3 regions of the Jeotgalibaca porci genome follow, and region 2 is predicted to be linked to each of the others. Evidence: predicted binding sites of a transcription regulator. Region 2 holds the regulator's gene; each other region holds the start of a gene.
The links. Region 2 encodes CtsR, which represses protease genes until heat stress. Its sites were predicted from a motif close to TTGGTCAAAAAAGGTCAAANA; they were not measured.
Positions count from the first base shown of each region.

Region 1 (6,383 bases), 940 kb from region 2:
AAATCGAGAATGGTTATGTTGAAGCTGTCGCTGAAAAACTGTATGGCGCTCGTATTTACTTGGACTTCCCAAGTGTAGGAGCCACACAAAACCTTATGATGGGCGCTGTATACGCTGAAGGTACAACTGTACTGGAAAACGTTGCACGTGAGCCGGAAATCGTTGACCTAGCTCGTTTCCTAAATAGCATGGGTGCTAAAGTACATGGAGCTGGTACAGAAACAATCCGTATTGAGGGTGTTGAAGAACTAGTGGGTGTCACACACTCAATTATTCCTGACCGTATTGAAACAGGCACATTTATGGTTGCAGCGGCTGTTACAAACGGCAATATCTTCATCGAAGATGCGATTGCTGAACATAACAAACCCTTGATTTCTAAACTGAAAGAAATGGGCGTTTCAATTGAAGAAGAAGGGGACGGTCTACGTGTTGTTGGACCGAAGCAATTACGGGCAACGGATGTTAAGACAATGCCACATCCTGGCTTCCCCACTGATATGCAGGCACAAATGACAATCGCTCAGCTGGTTTCGCAAGGGACAAGCACAATGACAGAAACAGTTTTTGAGAACCGCTTCATGCATCTTGAAGAAATGCGCCGTATGAATGCAAACTTCAAAGTAGAAGGACAAACGGTCTTGTTATATGGAAATTCTTCATTCCAAGGCGCTGAAGTAGCAGCCACAGACTTACGTGCTGCAGCAGCATTGATTATTGCTGGATTAGTATCTTCTGGATACACACGCGTAACGAACTTAAAACATCTAGATCGTGGATATTATAATTTTGACAAAAAGCTTCGTAATCTTGGAGCGGACATCGAGCGTATCGATGAAAGTAACGAAAAAGCACTTTCTTCCCAAGAATTGGCTGCCTTGTTTGCATAGTTTTAATATTTACAATTAAATTCAGGGGGAAAACAACTTGGCAAAAGATATTGGTATCGACTTAGGTACTGCTAACGTGTTGATTCATGTGAAGGGCAAAGGAATTGTCTTAAATGAACCTTCAGTCGTTGCAGTAGATACTGCGACGAACCGCGTCCTAGCAGTAGGAGCAGAAGCTTACCGAATGGTTGGACGTACACCTTCCAACATTAAAGTTATTCAGCCGTTAAAAGGTGGCGTAATCGCTGACTTTGACATCACCGAAGCAATGTTAACGCATTTCATTGATCGTTTGAATGTGAAAGGCTTGCTAACGAAGCCGAATATTTTGATTTGCTGTCCAACAAATATTACTACAATTGAACAAAAAGCAATTATCGAAGCGGCTGAAAAGAGCGGCGGAAAAAATGTTTATTTAGAAGAAGAACCGAAAGTTGCTGCAGTTGGTGCAGGACTGGATATTTTCCAACCAAACGGAAATATGGTTATTGATATTGGTGGGGGAACGAGTGATATTGCTGTTCTTTCATTGGGCGGTATCGTTACAAGCAGCTCATTGAAACAAGCAGGGGACAAACTTGACACAGATATCATGAACTTCGTAAAACGTGAACATAAATTGCTAATTGGTGAAAGAACATCAGAGCAAATTAAAAAAGAAATCGGTACGGCGTTAGAACCTGAGAAGGTAATAGGAATGGAAATTCGCGGCCGTGACATGGTAACAGGCTTACCACGTACAATTACGATTAATTCAAGAGAAGTTTATAGTGCAATGCACGAAACCTTGATGAACATTGTTGAGCAGGCAAAAGAGGTTCTTGAAACAACGCCGCCTGAATTGGGTGCAGATATCATTAACACCGGAATCGTTTTAACTGGTGGGGGTTCATTGATCAATGGAATTGAAGAGTTGTTCAGCAGCGAATTGGGAGTACCTGTATTTGCAGCAACTGAAGCACTTGATTCTGTTGTCTTGGGAACGGGAATCTTGTTGGAGAACATTGGTAAAAAACGTAATAAAAAAGATGGGTTCTTCAGTAGATTATTTAAATCAAACTAATTGTAAAGGAAGTTCATTATGAAATTCGACTTTAAACCGATATTTAAAGCTCTATTCTGGATCGTATTTTTTGTAGCCTTGGCGCTGGTTCTGTTCTTCGCTGGTTTGGCTATCGGATACGGTGTTTTAGGTGATGGAGAAATGATGGATGTCTTTAAGTATGAAACATGGCAACACATCCTGGATTATATTCGTTAGTTGAAAATTAGTAGTGACCAAAAGGGCCGAGACGTATGTCTCGGCTCTTTCTTCTTTTCGAATAAGGAGATGTCCAAGTCGGAACTAGAATAACAAAATGACTCTTCTAGTTCTGATTTAGTGGGCTGGGAGTATCTAATACGTAAGCCTGAACGATTAGAAAAAACATTGCTTTTTCTAATCGAATGGTGTTATAATAAGAACGTTGTTGTCGCCTTAGTGTAATGGATATCACGTAAGATTCCGGTTCTTGCGATGGGGGTTCGATTCCCTCAGGCGACGTCATGTATATTGATTCCCCATCTTGACTCAGTCAGGGTGGGGGTTTCTTTTTAGGCGTTATATTATCCAATAAACGCTAACTTTGTTAGAATAGTAAAAGGTCAGACAAATCAATTGACCATTTTTGACCAATGGTGTACAATTACAAATGAATAAGATAATATTTCTTGATTAGGAGGAAATCTTTTATGAACTTAATACCTACAGTAATTGAACAAACTTCTCGTGGCGAACGTGCTTACGATATTTATTCACGTCTTTTGAAAGACCGTATCATTATGATTTCAGGCCCAATTGATGACAATCTTGCTAACTCGGTTATTGCACAATTGTTATTCTTGGATGCACAAGATCCTGAAAAAGATATTTATATCTACATTAACTCACCAGGTGGATCTGTATCAGCAGGTCTAGCTATCTACGATACAATGAACTTTGTTAAATCTGATGTACAAACAATTGCTATGGGAATGGCAGCATCTATGGGTAGTTTCTTATTAACAGCTGGAACAAAAGGCAAACGTTTTGCTTTGCCAAATGCTGAAATTATGATTCACCAACCATTAGGTGGGGCGCAAGGACAAGCAACAGAAATCGAAATCGCTGCACGTCACATCTTAGCAACACGCGAACGTTTGAATAAAATCTTGGTTGAAAGAACAGGTCAACCATTGGAAGTCATTGAACGCGATACAGATCGTGATAACTACATGACAGCACAACAAGCTAAAGAGTACGGCTTGATTGATGAAGTGATGGAAAGTTCAAAAAGCTTAAAGTAAAATGAGAAAAATGAAAGAAGTATCTAACTTTTTTAAGGTTAGGTACTTCTTTTATATTTTAAACGTGGTAAAATGAAAGCGGAAACAACCGCATCGCTGTAATCTTTGACGGTATCGGGACGCGAAGTGACCCGATAGAGTGTGTACTTTTTTGCCTAAAATGATACAAATGAGTTGAAATAGTTACACAACATTGGTAGAATAAACATTGTAAGGTAAAGAAATGCAACGCTCTTAAGCATAGAAGACATCTGTGCAACAGTACGGAGCGCAGAGGTTGGAACATTTCTGATTTGTTGGTCGTTTTTAGACCTACTGAGGAAGTGAGGGATGATATGAAAGATGCAATTTCTGTCTTACAAAAAGTAATTCCTGATTTATTGTCGCATTTAACACATCGCTATCGGATACTGGAAGTAATAAATTTGCAGTCACCGATTGGCCGACGGGCATTATCAGAAATTACGTCTATTTCAGAAAGGTCTCTTCGAACTGAAACGGACTATTTGAAAAACCAAGGATTACTTTTTAGCACTAAAGCGGGTATGTCGCTTACCTTAAAGGGAAAGAAAGTTTTTCATGAACTTGAAGGTATTTTAGACCGTATGTTAACGATGGACCGTAAAGAGGAAGCATTAGCTAAAAAGTTAAACCTCCAATTTTGCCGCATTGTACCCGGAGATACAGATGATTCAAAAGAGATTCTGGACATTTTAGGTGAGCATGCAGTAGAAGTGTTTGACGAATTGTTACCGGAAGGTGCGTTCGTTGTCGCAGTAGCCGGCGGGAGCACGATGCTCGCAATGGCACAGCATATGACCACTGAGTTATCAGAGCAAAGACACTTCACTTTTGTACCGGCTCGAGGTGGTTTGGGTGACCTTATGGCAATTCAAGCAAACTCAGTGAGTGATTCAATGGCACAAGCAACAGGTGGCTCAAATACAGCGTTATTTGTACCCGACGATTTAAGCGAAGAAGCATTGAATTTACTGAAAAATGAGCCATCAATACTTCAAACAATGAACCTGATGAAACAGGCGAATTGCTTGTTATACAGTATTGGAAGTGCTAAAGTGATGATGGAAAGACGCAAAATGCCGGCTGAACTCAAAGCCATTTTGGTTGAGAAACAAGCAGTAGGCGAAGCATTTGGATGTTACTTTGATGACAAAGGGCGGATTGTTCACCGCTTATCACGCTTTGGACTCCAGATAGAAGACGTTGCCGCGATTCCTTATGCAATAGCCATAGCAGGAGGAAGTTCGAAAGCCAACGCAATTCAAGCTTATTCACATATTGCACCAGAACATACATGGCTGGTTACAGATGAAGGTGCAGCTAATTCGATTTTAAAAGGGATAACCCTTTAAAATATATTTTATTATCCTGAAGGAGGATTTTTTAAATGACAGTAAAAGTAGCGATTAATGGTTTTGGACGTATTGGACGTTTAGCACTACGCCGTATTTTGGAATCTAACACAGAATTGGAAGTTGTAGCTATCAACGACCTTACAGATAACGATGACCTAGCTTACTTATTGAAATATGATACAGCTCAAGGACGTTTCCCTTATTCTGTAGCAATCGAAGGTGACGATTTAGTAGTAGATGGTAAAGCTATCAAATCTTACGCTGAAAGAGATGCTAAAAACTTACCATGGGGCGAGTTAGGAATTGATATCGTTCTAGAATGTACAGGTTTCTATGTATCAGTAGAAAAATCTCAAGCACATATCGACGCTGGAGCAAAACGCGTATTGATCTCTGCACCTGCATCAGGCGATTTGAAAACAATCGTTTACGGTGTTAACCATGAGGCAATCGAATCTTCAGATGTAATCGTATCTGCAGCTTCATGTACAACAAACTGCTTGGCACCAATGGCAAACACTTTGAATTCTGAATTCGGAATCAAACGTGCTTTGATGTCAACAATCCATGCTTACACTGCTACACAAGCTATGCAAGATGCTCCAGGCGGACGTAAAAACCGTGCAGGTGCAGCTAACGCTATTCCAGCATCAACTGGTGCTGCTAAAGCAGTAGGTAAAGTAATTCCTGAATTGAACGGTAAAATTGACGGTACTGCAGTACGTGTACCAACAATCACTGGATCAATGGTTGAATTGTACTCAGTTCTAGAAAGAGATGTAACTGTAGAAGAAGTTAACGCAGCTATGAAAGCAGCATCTTCTGACGCATTCATCTACGAAACAGATGAAATTGTATCTTCAGACGTAATCGGCGTTCCAGCTGGTTCAATCTTCGATGCAACTCAAACAAAGATCATGGAAGCTAACGGTGGCCAATTGGTTAAGACTGTTTCTTGGTATGATAACGAGTACGGTTTCGTTGGAAACATGGTAAGCACGCTAGCTTACATGGCTTCAAAATAATTTAAGAATTTAACTCGTAAAAGGCGGGAAGCGTCGCGCTTCTCGCCTTTTTACACGATTATGAAGCGGAGGGTTTAATTTTATGACAAAGAAAGTTGTTACAGACCTAGCTGTTGCTGGTAAAAAAGTACTTGTTCGTGCAGATTTCAACGTACCAATGAAAGATGGCGAAATTACAAACGATAACCGTATCGTTCAAGCAATGCCAACAATTGAGTATTTGATTGAAAACAATGCCAAAGTAATTCTTTTCTCTCACTTGGGTAAAGTTAAAACTGAAGAAGACAAAGCTAAATTGAGCTTACGTCCGGTTGCTACACGCTTGGCTTCATTACTAAATAAAGAAGTGAAGTTTGTACCTGAAACACGTGGCGAAGAACTAGAAGAAGCAATCAATGCACTTAAAGATGGCGAAGTTCTTGTTTTCGAAAACACACGTTTTGAAGATGTAGACGGCAAGAAAGAAAGTAAAAACGATCCTGAATTAGGAAAATACTGGGCAAGCCTAGGTGACCTATTTGTCAATGACGCATTTGGAACGGCTCACCGTGCCCATGCATCAAACATCGGGGTTGCTTCTCACTTGGAATCAGCAGCTGGCTTCTTGATGGATAAAGAAATTAAATTCATCGGTGGTGCGGTTGATGAACCACAACGTCCTTTCGTAGCTATTTTGGGTGGAGCGAAAGTTTCGGATAAAATCGGCGTAATCGAAAACTTGCTAGAAAAAGCTGATAAAGTTATTATCGGTGGCGGTATGGCTTATA
Region 1 is NZ_CP049889.1:341,807-348,189, reverse strand. It holds gene murA (UDP-N-acetylglucosamine 1-carboxyvinyltransferase) at 1-890, shown strand, start outside; gene mreB (rod shape-determining protein) at 928-1,953, shown strand; gene G7058_RS01850 (DNA-directed RNA polymerase subunit beta) at 1,972-2,151, shown strand; tRNA gene G7058_RS01845 (tRNA-Arg) at 2,362-2,433, shown strand; gene clpP (ATP-dependent Clp endopeptidase proteolytic subunit ClpP) at 2,622-3,215, shown strand; gene G7058_RS01835 (sugar-binding transcriptional regulator) at 3,551-4,588, shown strand; gene gap (type I glyceraldehyde-3-phosphate dehydrogenase) at 4,624-5,616, shown strand; gene G7058_RS01825 (phosphoglycerate kinase) at 5,699-6,383, shown strand, end outside.
Region 1: the regulator CtsR is predicted to act here: its motif matches at 2,545-2,565, upstream of clpP (ATP-dependent Clp endopeptidase proteolytic subunit ClpP).

Region 2 (6,383 bases):
CTTTTAGACGTTTCACAATCGCATTCACCATTAGCTTCACGATTTCATGCAGCTCATCCTTAGCCAGTGAGTGGAACACGATGGATTCATCAATCCGGTTCAGGAACTCAGGACGGAAGCTGTTCTTCAATTCTTCACGAATTCGTTTTTCCATCTCTTTGTAGTCCTGCTTCACATCTTTCACATTGAAACCAACTGACTTGTCGTCCCGGAGTGCTGTCGCACCCAAGTTAGAAGTCATAATTAAGATGGTATTACGGAAATCGACTTTACGTCCTTTTGAATCGGTCAAATGCCCGTCATCCAAAACTTGCAATAGGATATTAAAGACATCCGGATGGGCTTTTTCAACCTCATCCAACAAAATAACCGAATAAGGCTTTTGTCTAATTTTTTCGGTTAGTTGACCGCCTTCGTCATAACCCACATACCCTGGAGGAGATCCTACCAAACGGCTTGTCGCAAATTTTTCCATGTACTCAGACATGTCAATACGCACCAAAGCATCTTCAGAACCAAACATTGCATCTGCCAACGTCTTAGCAAGCTCTGTTTTCCCGACTCCTGTAGGTCCCAAGAATAGGAAACTACCGATTGGACGTTCTGGATCTTTTAATCCTGAACGCGCCCGGCGAATCGCGCGTGAGACTGCGCCAACCGCTTCTTCTTGACCAATCACACGTTTATGCAATACTTTCTCAAGTTGCATCAAACGGTCGCTTTCCTTTTGCTCCATTTGGTAGACAGGAATTCCTGTCCACAACGCGACAACTTGGGCAACGTCATGTTCATTTACACTCAGCGTATAACTTTCGCTCGTTGCAACTTCTTCTGACTCTTTAAGGGTGCGCTCCAAACGTTGTTTACTGCTCATCTCTTTTTTACGGATACGTGCTGCTTTAACAAAGTCTTGGGCGAGAATAGCCTCTTCTTTTTCTTTATTCAGACGCATAATTTCGTCTTCCAACTTACCGACTGGCGTTTCCCCATGCGTGACATCTAGGCGGACTTTTGCTGCAGATTCATCAATCAAATCGATTGCTTTATCCGGCAAACGACGTGACGTAATATAACGTGTTGACAATTTCACTGCCGCTTCAATCGCTTCGTCCGTTATTTCCACATGGTGGTGGTCTTCGTAACGTGAGCGTAGTCCCATCAAAATATCAACTGTTTCCTCCGCAGTCGGCTCATCGATATGAATCGGTGCAAAACGACGCTCCAAAGCTGCATCTTTTTCGATGTATTTTTGATATTCATCCAATGTTGTCGCACCAATTGTTTGAAGTTCACCTCGCGCAAGCGCTGGTTTTAGAATATTCGAAGCATCAATTGCTCCTTCTGCCCCACCTGCTCCGATTAAGGTATGCAACTCATCGATAAAGAGAATGACATTTCCATCACGGTACACTTCATCAATAATCTTCTTCATACGTTCTTCGAATTCACCACGGTACTTTGTCCCCGCAACAAGTGAACCCATATCTAGCATCATTAAGCGTTTATTCGCTAATTGTTCCGGCACTTCGCCATTCACAATCTTTTGGGCTAAACCTTCTACTATAGCCGTTTTACCGACTCCCGGCTCTCCTACTAATACAGGATTGTTCTTCGTACGACGCGAAATGACTTGAAGGATACGTCTAACTTCACGGTCACGTCCAACGATTGGATCGAGTTTTTGATGACGCGCAGATTCAGTCAAATCACGTGCCAAGGAATCAAGTGTTGGTGTTCCTTCAGTAGCTTTTGTATTTTTCTTAGCGCTTCTGACTGAATTTTTAGTCGGTTGTTTCAGGCCGATTTTTTCATACATTTTTTTACGCAGGAGATTTAAATCGACTCCTAAGCTCTTCAATATTTTCACGGCCAAAACTTCTTCTTTTAGTAAACCAATTAGAAGATGTTCCGTTCCAACTAGGTACACACCTAGTTTTTGCGACTCCGTAGTTGCATACATAACGACAGTTTTAGCGCGAGGCGAAAACGGCATTGGTGCAAATTGATGCGTTAACGGTCTTGCCGTTCCATAGCCCGTTAGATGTTCAATCTCCTCACGGACATGTGTTTCGTCAATATCAAAATCACGTAGAATCTTTCCAGCAATTCCTTCTGGTTCGCGAAGAAGTCCTAAAAGAATGTGTTCAGTCCCAATTGATTGATGTTTGAATCGATGCGCCTCTTCTGTTGCTAAAATGAGCGCTTTATTCGCTTTTTCTGTGAATAGTTCATCCATTCCTAACGCCTCCTTTACGAACGTTATACCTCATAAATTATGCCTTGTAGCGTATACTTTGTAACTGTTTGGTTAAAAGGTGTGCGCGTACAGCATCTTCATCATTTCCAAAAACTTGAAGAGAACCTTTATCCAAAATTGCTAAAATAATGTTGCCTTCTCGTTTAGAGATTAGTTTTTTATTGAATATGTTTTGGACGATTGCAAATGCGTCGCGTTCTGAAATCGAATCACCAATCATTTTAATCATTTCGTCCAGATATTCCACTTCATCCATAAATGTGACTTTCATGATACGAATATAGCCGCCACCGCCTCGTTTACTTTCAACAAGGTAACCATGTTGCTCGGTGAAACGCGTATTAATCACATAATTGATTTGCGAAGGGACACAATTAAAATGACTCGCCATTTCGTTACGTCGTATCTCAACTTGTTCTTTTTGCTTCAGGATCTGTTTAATGTAAGCTTCGATGATATCTGACATATTTTGATTCTGCAATTCATCCGCCCCCTTTCACCTGACTAATTTTGACTATTACACTTCAAATAGTATGCTATTCGAGAGCGAGTGTCAAATAGAAAGAACGCAGGAGCGTCTATTAACCAACTATTATAGCCTATTCAAATCCATTTTTGAACTCTTTTGTTTTGAAATCCGTCTCATCTTTCCCTTAGAATTATTGACAAAGAAACGCTTTCGCTTTAGAATTATTTTAATACAAAAAAAAGGGGTAATTATACTAGTGGAAATCCTTTACGTAAACTCAAAAGAAGAAGGCTCACAAAAAGGCTATGAAATGATTCGCGAAGCTTTAGACAATGGTGCGAAAGTATTTGGCCTGGCAACAGGATCGACACCAGAACGGTTGTACGAGAAATTGACTGAAAGTGACGTTGACTTTTCTGATGCCATTTCTGTTAACTTAGACGAATACGTTGGACTACCAGGAACACATGAACAAAGCTACCGCTACTTCATGGAGCAAAAGCTGTTCAATCAAAAGCCTTTCAAAGAATCACATCTTCCTGATGGAATGAATGAAGAACAAGCAGAAATTGAACGCTATGAAGCAGTTTTAAGTAAATACCCAGTCGATATTCAAATTTTAGGTATCGGCCACAATGGACACATCGCATTTAACGAACCAGGAACAGCACTGGATTCACACACACACAAAGTAGCGTTAACACAATCAACAATCAATGCTAACAAACGCTTCTTTGAAAAAGAGTCTGATGTACCCGGTTATGCTTACACAATGGGATTAGCTTCTATTATGAAAGCAAAGAAAATCCTTCTACTCGCTTTCGGAGAAGATAAAGCGGAAGCCATCAAAGACTTAGTTACTGCGACAGAACCTACAGAAGATATACCATCAACTGTATTAGTAAACCATCCTGATGTAACAATTATTGTGGATCAAGCAGCAGCATCACTTATTAAATAAAGTAGAGGGGGCCGGAAGCTATTTTCCGGCCCCCTTCCTATTAACGAAAAATAGAGACAAACAAAAAAGCCTCCCAAGGGAGACTTTTTTTTGTATTGCGCGGCAACGTCCTACTCTCACAAAGGGAAACCCTTCACTACAATCGGCGCTAAGAAGCTTAACTTCTGTGTTCGGGATGGGAACAGGTGTGACCTTCTCGCCATTATCACCGCACAATGTTATATAAGAAATAAAAAAGACCGGAAACGATACCCAGTCTTGGATATCGGGAAGACAGGATTCGAACCTGCGACCCCTTGGTCCCAAACCAAGTGCTCTACCAAGCTGAGCTACTTCCCGGTGTTAAAAAAATGCAACCAGTAGGAGTCGAACCTACAACCGCCTGATTCGTAGTCAGGTACTCTATCCAGTTGAGCTATGGCTGCAATATACAAAAGCGGAAGACGGGGTTCGAACCCGCGACCCCCACCTTGGCAAGGTGGTGCTCTACCACTGAGCTACTTCCGCAAAGAAATGCCGGCTAAAGGACTTGAACCCTCGACCCTCTGATTACAAATCAGATGCTCTACCAACTGAGCTAAGCCGGCATTACAGTAATAAAACATAAAAATATGAGGCATGCAGGGTTCGAACCTGCGACCCTCTGATTAAAAGTCAGATGCTCTACCAACTGAGCTAATGCCTCAAACAAATTAAAACTCTTTATCCTATCTGTTTGAGAAATCAGATAATGGAGGTTGACGGGATCGAACCGCCGACCCTCTGCTTGTAAGGCAGATGCTCTCCCAGCTGAGCTAAACCTCCGTAAACAAAAAAAGAGAAAATAAATGCGCGGCAACGTCCTACTCTCACAAAGGGAAACCCTTCACTACAATCGGCGCTAAGAAGCTTAACTTCTGTGTTCGGGATGGGAACAGGTGTGACCTTCTCGCCATCGTCACCGCACAATTATTTAATTAAAGGAACAACGTTCCCTCAAAACTGAATCCATAACACGACTGAACAGCTGACCAAAGCTCATTCATCGCTTGCTTTTTTTATTCTAAATCTTGGTTAAGTCCTCGACCGATTAGTACTAGTCCGCTCCATACATCGCTGCACTTCCACTCCTAGCCTATCTACCTGATCGTCTCTCAGGGGTCTTACTCATTCTAGATGATGGGAAATCTCATCTCGAGGGGGGCTTCACGCTTAGATGCTTTCAGCGTTTATCCCTTCCACACATAGCTACCCAGCAATGCCCTTGGCAGAACAACTGGTACACCAGCGGTGTGTCCATCCCGGTCCTCTCGTACTAAGGACAGCTCCTCTCAAATTTCCAACGCCCGCGACGGATAGGGACCGAACTGTCTCACGACGTTCTGAACCCAGCTCGCGTGCCGCTTTAATGGGCGAACAGCCCAACCCTTGGGACCGACTACAGCCCCAGGATGCGACGAGCCGACATCGAGGTGCCAAACCTCCCCGTCGATGTGAACTCTTGGGGGAGATAAGCCTGTTATCCCCAGGGTAGCTTTTATCCGTTGAGCGATGGCCCTTCCATGCGGTACCACCGGATCACTAAGCCCGACTTTCGTCCCTGCTCGACTTGTCTGTCTCGCAGTCAAGCTCCCTTCTGCCTTTGCACTCTACGAATGATTTCCAACCATTCTGAGGGAACCTTTGGGCGCCTCCGTTACTTTTTAGGAGGCGACCGCCCCAGTCAAACTGCCCGACTGACACTGTCTCCCCGCCCGATAAGGGCGGCGGGTTAGACTGGTCCTGCTACAAGGGTAGTATCCCAATGATGCCTCCATCGAAACTGGCGTCCCGACTTCTATGGCTCCTACCTATCCTGTACATGTAGCAGAAACAATCAATATCAACCTGCAGTAAAGCTCCATGGGGTCTTTCCGTCCTGTCGCGGGTAACCAGCATCTTCACTGGTACTATAATTTCACCGAGTCTCTCGTTGAGACAGTGCCCAAATCGTTACGCCTTTCGTGCGGGTCGGAACTTACCCGACAAGGAATTTCGCTACCTTAGGACCGTTATAGTTACGGCCGCCGTTTACTGGGGCTTCAATTCAAAGCTTCGCCGAAGCTAACCTCTCCTCTTAACCTTCCAGCACCGGGCAGGCGTCAGCCCCTATACGTCATCTTTCGATTTTGCAGAGACCTGTGTTTTTGATAAACAGTCGCTTGGGCCTATTCACTGCGGCTGACCTTGCGGTCAGCACCCCTTCTCCCGAAGTTACGGGGTCATTTTGCCGAGTTCCTTAACGAGAGTTCGCTCGCTCACCTTAGGATTCTCTCCTCGACTACCTGTGTCGGTTTGCGGTACGGGCAGTTGTTTTCTAACTAGAAGCTTTTCTTGGCAGTGTGACATCGGGAACTTCGGTACTTAATTTCCCTCCCCATCACAACTTGTCCTTAAAGCAGTAAGCATTTGACTCACCACAAGACTTGTTGCTTGGACGTGCTCTTCCATCCGCACGCTTTCCTTAGCCTCCTGCGTCCCTCCATTGTTCAAACAAAAACAACTGGTACAGAAATATCAATCTGTTGTCCATCGCCTACGCCTATCGGCCTCGGCTTAGGTCCCGACTAACCCTGGGAGGACGAGCCTTCCCCAGGAAACCTTAGTCATTCGGTGGACGGGATTCTCACCCGTCTTTCGCTACTCATACCGGCATTCTCACTTCTAAGCGCTCCACC
Region 2 is NZ_CP049889.1:1,282,898-1,289,280, reverse strand. It holds gene G7058_RS06665 (ATP-dependent Clp protease ATP-binding subunit) at 1-2,236, opposite strand, end outside; gene G7058_RS06660 (CtsR family transcriptional regulator) at 2,274-2,738, opposite strand; gene G7058_RS06655 (glucosamine-6-phosphate deaminase) at 2,983-3,687, shown strand; rRNA gene rrf (5S ribosomal RNA) at 3,785-3,900, opposite strand; tRNA gene G7058_RS06645 (tRNA-Pro) at 3,953-4,026, opposite strand; tRNA gene G7058_RS06640 (tRNA-Arg) at 4,039-4,112, opposite strand; tRNA gene G7058_RS06635 (tRNA-Gly) at 4,123-4,194, opposite strand; tRNA gene G7058_RS06630 (tRNA-Thr) at 4,202-4,274, opposite strand; tRNA gene G7058_RS06625 (tRNA-Lys) at 4,300-4,372, opposite strand; tRNA gene G7058_RS06620 (tRNA-Val) at 4,419-4,491, opposite strand; rRNA gene rrf (5S ribosomal RNA) at 4,517-4,632, opposite strand; rRNA gene G7058_RS06610 (23S ribosomal RNA) at 4,737-6,383, opposite strand, start outside.

Region 3 (6,383 bases), 730 kb from region 2:
TTTTGGAGTACAAACATTCTTGGACGCTTACATCGACTTTGCGCCGAGTCCAGCAGCTAAGAAAACGGAAGAGGGAGAATTAATTCCAACTTCTAAAGAAGATTTGACTGGGTTTATTTTCAAAATTCAAGCCAATATGAACCCTGCTCACCGTGATAGAATTGCATTTATGCGTATCTGCTCGGGAGAATTTGAACCGGGTGTGGATGTTACTATCCAACGTACAGGTAAAAAACTAAAATTGTCACATACAACGCAGTTTATGGCGGACTCCCGTGAGTCAGTGAAAAGTGCCGTTGCAGGCGATATTATCGGTCTGTATGATACGGGTAACTTACAAATCGGCGATACGCTGTATGAAGGTAAAAATAAAGTTCAATTCGAGGCATTACCACAGTTTACCCCTGAATTATTTATGAAAGTAACGCCTAAGAACGTTATGAAACAAAAATCATTCTACAAAGGGATTCAACAATTAGTTCAAGAGGGTGCCATTCAGCTGTATAAAACGTACCATACGGAAGAATTTATTTTGGGTGCTGTCGGACAGTTGCAATTTGAGGTATTCCAGTTCCGTTTGTTGAATGAATATAATTCTGAAGTAGATATGACTCCAATGGGATCCAAAATTGCACGTTGGATTGAAGAAGAGGATCTAGATGTGAACATGTCATCAAGTCGTAACTTGTTATGCAAGGACCGCTTTGATAACCCAGTATTCCTATTCGAAAATCAATTCGCTATGCGTTGGTTCGAAGATAAGTACCCTGAAGTTAAATTAAAATCCTTACTATAAAAACCAAAAAAAGATGCGTGCTGTAATCAGCGCGCATCTTTTTTGATATAAGATAATTCCACAAAGTTGTGTCCGGGCATCACTTCAACATCAACTTCTTCCGTCCAGTCTGTTAATTTGTTGCGAACAAAATCAATTTCATTTTGTTTAACGCGTCTGTTCCGATTCAGAAGAATGATGTCTTCGTGTGTTGGGGCACCCGTAAAAATTACTGTTGTTTGTCCGAGCGAATAAACCTTGACGAAGTTTGCGTCCGTATTGGCTAATTGCTCACGTACAAGTTCCGGATGGCTATTGGTTACGTCAATTAGTTTCATATAATACCCCCCTCTGCTTTTTCAATTACCCTCATTATAAACCTTTTCTAAAAATTAAAGAAGCATAAGGGAAAATTAAACCGGAAAGCATCATAACCTTCATAGTAACACGCAAGCAAAAAGGCCGGGAAATAACTCCCGGCTCCTCTACTATTAACGAATGATTTCCCACTTTAGGACATAACTGGGTAATGATGCCCGAATCATTCCTCACTTTAGGACATAACTTTGTAATGATAGATAATAGTGGCGTAAACGTGCTAAAATTTCTATTCTGTTTCGCGTACTTCTTCTTCATCTTGTAGCTGTTCTTCCTCTGCTTGCTTTACCTCGATATTTCCTTCTGAATCGATATCGAAGGCCAAGTTTTTAACGGAAGGGTGGTCTAGATAGTAGTCTGCGACGTGGTCTTCGATTTGTTCTTGGATAATCCGACGTAATGGACGTGCGCCCATAGCAGGGTTATATCCCAAATCGATTAACTTCGCTTTTGCTTCATCACTGACCTTAATCGTAATTTCCTTATCAGCCAAAGCGTTGTTTACATCATCCATCATCAACGTCAGGATGCTCGTCAAATCTTCTCTAGATAAGGATTTGAATTCCACGATGGCATCGAACCGATTGATAAATTCTGGTTTGAAATAATTACCCAGTTTATCAATGATAGAACGTGTTGTTCCAGAAAGAGCAGCACCGAACCCCACACTTGCTTCTTGGTCGCCGGTTCCCGCATTACTTGTCATAATGATAATTGTATCCTTAAAGCTTACCACACGCCCTTGAGAGTCCGTTAAACGCCCGTCTTCTAGAATTTGTAAGAAGAGGTGCATGACGTCTGGATGGGCTTTTTCAACTTCATCCAACAACACAATACTATATGGATTTCTACGGACACGCTCTGTCAATTGTCCAGCTTCTTCGTACCCGACATAGCCAGGAGGAGAACCAATCATTTTAGAGACAGCATGTTTTTCCATGTATTCACTCATGTCGAAACGAAGAATAGAATCTTCCGTTCCAAACATTTCATTAGCCAGTTGACGTGCCAATTCTGTTTTACCGACACCAGTAGGTCCAACAAATAGGAAAGAACCGATAGGGCGGTTTTTACGAGAGAATCCGACACGGTTACGGCGAATCGCTTTCGAAACTTTCTCAATTGCTTCATCTTGACCAATGACATGTGCTTTCAAGTCAGTATCCAGATTTTTCAATTGTTTCTGTTCTTTTTCTTGTAATTCTCCAACTGGAATATTTGTTTTAGTTTCCACGATTAATTGGATATCTTTCTCTGTCACACGGTTATTGTTATCCATCGAAGTCGGATTTTCTTTCATATTGCGCAAGTTCAGTAGTTGATCACGGTAATAAGCTGCTTTTTCGTAATCTTCAGCATTTAGGGCAGCATCTTTTTCTTTTTCCGCCGCTGCAATGCGTTCTTCGATTTCTTTTGGATCTACAATTTTCAGAGTCAGATTTTTCTTGGAACCTGATTCGTCCAATAAGTCGATGGCTTTGTCAGGCAAGAAACGATCTTGAATGTAACGATGCGATAGTTTAACAGCAGCTTCCAACGCTTCATCTGAATATTTAACATGGTGGTATTCTTCATATTTCGGACGTAATCCTTGCAGAATAATCAATGTTTGTTCAGGTGTAGGCTCGCTGACACGTACGGGTTGGAAACGACGTTCTAAAGCAGAGTCTTTCTCGATTTTACGATACTCATTTAACGTTGTCGCACCAATGAGTTGTAATTCGCCACGCGCTAGGGCAGGTTTCAAAATATTTCCGGCATCCATACTTCCTTCGGCACTACCGGCACCAACGATTTCGTGGATTTCATCAATAAACAAAATAATTTTATCGTTTTGACGGACTTGGTCCATTAATTGTTGCATCCGTTCTTCGAATTGACCGCGGATTCCTGTTCCTTGCACGAGAGAAACGACATCTAAACGAATAAGCTCTTTGTCCAGCAGTTTCTGCGGAACATCACCATCCACGATTTTTTGTGCTAAACCTTCGACAACGGATGTCTTACCAACACCTGCTTCACCCGTTAAAACAGGGTTGTTTTTACTACGGCGATTTAGAATTTCAATTACACGGGCAATTTCGCTGTCGCGACCAATCACCGGATCAATCATTCCTTGACGTGCCAATTCGGTTAAGTTAACACCGTACTGACCTAATAACCCGCCGTCCTTGCCGCCATCTTTACCTTGTTGCGGTTGTGGACCGTTTGGTTGTTTTTGGGCACGGTTTTGTTGTTGAGCTTGGCGGAAGAATTGCTCTAAGTCGCCGAAGTTAAACGGATCGTTACCCATTTGATTTCTGAAGAAGCCCGAGTTAGGATTTTGACCGCGAGAGGCCGTTAGTTGCTGATAGCAGTTTTGACATAAATCAATTTTTTGAGTTTGACCATTTAGTGACGCATAGAGATGGATGGATGCTTCATTTTGGCCACAATTTATACATTTCATATTATTAAACATCCTTTCTTTATCACGTTTTAATTTTACTTGCACTATTATTATACATTGACCAATTTTGACTTTCAAGTATTTTGAACAATTAATGACCAAATAGGTTGCAATCCATATAAAAACACCTAAAAGAGTTGTTCTAAGTTACAAAAAATGGTAATCTAGTTCTATGAAAGGGTTATATTCCTTTACTTATAGAAGAATTTTTTAGAGCGCTTTATAATATCTAAAAGTCATCGGTTGATGTATAATCTAAATGTTGAGGAATACTTTCCAAATTCATATAAAAAGGGGACCAACGTCATGGAGAAAAAAGACTTTCATATTATTGCTGAAACAGGTATTCACGCAAGACCAGCTACATTGTTAGTTCAAACAGCTAGCAAATTTAACTCAGATATTAACCTAGAGTACAAAGGTAAATCTGTAAACTTGAAATCAATCATGGGTGTTATGTCTCTTGGTGTAGGCCAAGGTGCAGAAGTAACAATCACTGTTGATGGACAAGACGAAGCTGAAGCAATGGAAGGCATCGTCGAAACACTTAAGAAAGAAGGTTTGGCTGAGTAATGACTAACCAGTTAGTAGGAATTGCTGCTAGTGATGGAATCGCCATAGGAAAAGCATATCTGCTAACGGAGCCAGACTTATCTTTTGATAAAGTTTCAATTACAGATCCAGAAGGCGAAATTAAGCGCCTTCTGGATTCTTTTGAGAAATCAAAAAATGAAATCCAAGGTATCCGTGAACATGTGGCTAAAGCTGTTGGTGAAGATGAAGCGCAAGTATTCGACGCACATTTAATGGTATTATCCGATCCTGAACTATTTGATGGCATTAAAAATGATATTACAGAAAACATGATAAACGCTGAAGCAGCTTTATCAACAGTTGCAAAAATGTATATCAACATGTTTGAGTCAATGGAAGACAATCCATATATGCAAGAACGTGCAGCTGATATTAAAGATGTAACTGAGAGAGTAATGGGACACTTATTAGGCGTTAAAATCCCTAGCCCGGCTACTATCAATGAAGAAGTTGTAATCGTAGCCAAAGACTTAACACCAAGTGATACAGCACAATTGAATCGTGACTATGTTAAAGGTTTTGTAACCGATATCGGTGGACGTACATCTCACTCCGCTATTATGGCGCGTTCTTTAGAAATTCCTGCTGTTGTAGGAACGAAAGAAGTAACACAAGTAATCGCTGAAGGTGACATGGTTATCATCGATGGTCTAGAAGGCGACATTATTATTCGTCCGAATGAAGAAACAATTGCTGTCTATCAAGAAAAAGCTGCTGCTTTCAAAGAGCAACAACTTGAGTGGGCTAAATTAAAAGATTCAAAGAGTTTGTCTAAAGATGGCAAACAAATTGAAATCGCAGCAAATATTGGAACACCTAAAGATTTAACAGGTGTTATCGAAAACGGTGCGGAAGGAATCGGTTTGTACCGGACAGAGTTCTTGTACATGGATTCAGAAGACTTCCCAACTGAAGATGAACAATACGAAGCTTACAAAGCAGTTCTTGAAGGTGTAAACGGACAAGCAGTTGTTGTTCGTACGATGGATATCGGTGGCGATAAAGAATTGCCATACCTACAATTACCTGAAGAAATGAACCCGTTCTTGGGTTACCGCGCTGTTCGTATTTCATTGGCGGAAACAGAAATGTTCCGTACACAATTGCGTGCATTGCTACGTGCATCTGTACATGGTAAATTACGCATTATGTTCCCAATGATTGCAACAGTAAATGAGTTCCGCGATGCGAAAGCTATCTTGGACGAAGAGAAAGCAAAACTAGAAGCAGAAGGAACAGAAGTTTCAAATGAAATCCAAGTGGGTATCATGATTGAAATTCCTGCTGCAGCAGTATTAGCTCATCAATTCGCTAAAGAAGTTGACTTCTTCAGTATCGGAACAAATGACTTGATTCAATACACAATGGCTGCTGACCGTATGAATGAACGCGTGTCATACTTGTACCAACCATATAACCCTGCTATTTTAACATTGTTGAAACATGTTATTGATTCAGCACATGCTGAAGGCAAATGGGTTGGTATGTGTGGCGAGATGGCCGGCGATCAAACAGCTGTACCATTGTTGCTAGGTCTAGGTCTGGACGAATTCTCAATGAGCGCTTCAAGTGTCTTGAAAACAAGAAGCTTAGTGGCTAAATTGGATTCCAAAGAAATGGAAAAACTAGCAAATAAAGCAATCAACGAATGTGCAACAGTTGAAGAAGTTATTGCTTTAGTTGAAGAAATGCAAGAATTAATTAAATAATAAAAAGCAGCTCCGTTGTTATTTTACCAATCCTGTAATGAGGGTTCGTGATGTAATGGGGGGGCTTTTTTTTATATAGCAATAAACTAAGCGAATTCGCTTCGAAGCAAAGTTTATTTTCCGATTGATGAAACTGGCGGGCTTGAAGGCCGTTATCCGCCGGAAACGCTATGCCTATAAACCGCACAAGCCAGCACATGTGGTAGAGAACATCCTGAACCGGGAATTCCGAAAGGCCTACCAGCCGATGACAGTGCTGTTGACCGATGTCACGGAATTCAAGTACGGGCAGCAATCCAAAGCTTATCTCAGCGCGATTTTGGATTATGGGGAAAATAAAATTGTGGCCTATCAACTGTCGAAGGCGAACAACAACGCCTTGGTCCGAGATACCGTCAGCCAAATCAAGGACCAGCTTATCCCAAGCAAAACGCTGCTGCACAGTGACCGCGGGTTCCAGTATACCTCGCATGGCTTC
Region 3 is NZ_CP049889.1:549,908-556,290, reverse strand. It holds gene G7058_RS02900 (peptide chain release factor 3) at 1-796, shown strand, start outside; gene G7058_RS02895 (DUF1827 family protein) at 823-1,113, opposite strand; gene G7058_RS02890 (ATP-dependent Clp protease ATP-binding subunit) at 1,383-3,602, opposite strand; gene G7058_RS02885 (phosphocarrier protein HPr) at 3,909-4,175, shown strand; gene ptsP (phosphoenolpyruvate--protein phosphotransferase) at 4,175-5,905, shown strand; gene G7058_RS02875 (IS3 family transposase) at 6,033-6,383, shown strand, end outside.
Region 3: the regulator CtsR is predicted to act here: its motif matches at 3,657-3,677, upstream of G7058_RS02890 (ATP-dependent Clp protease ATP-binding subunit).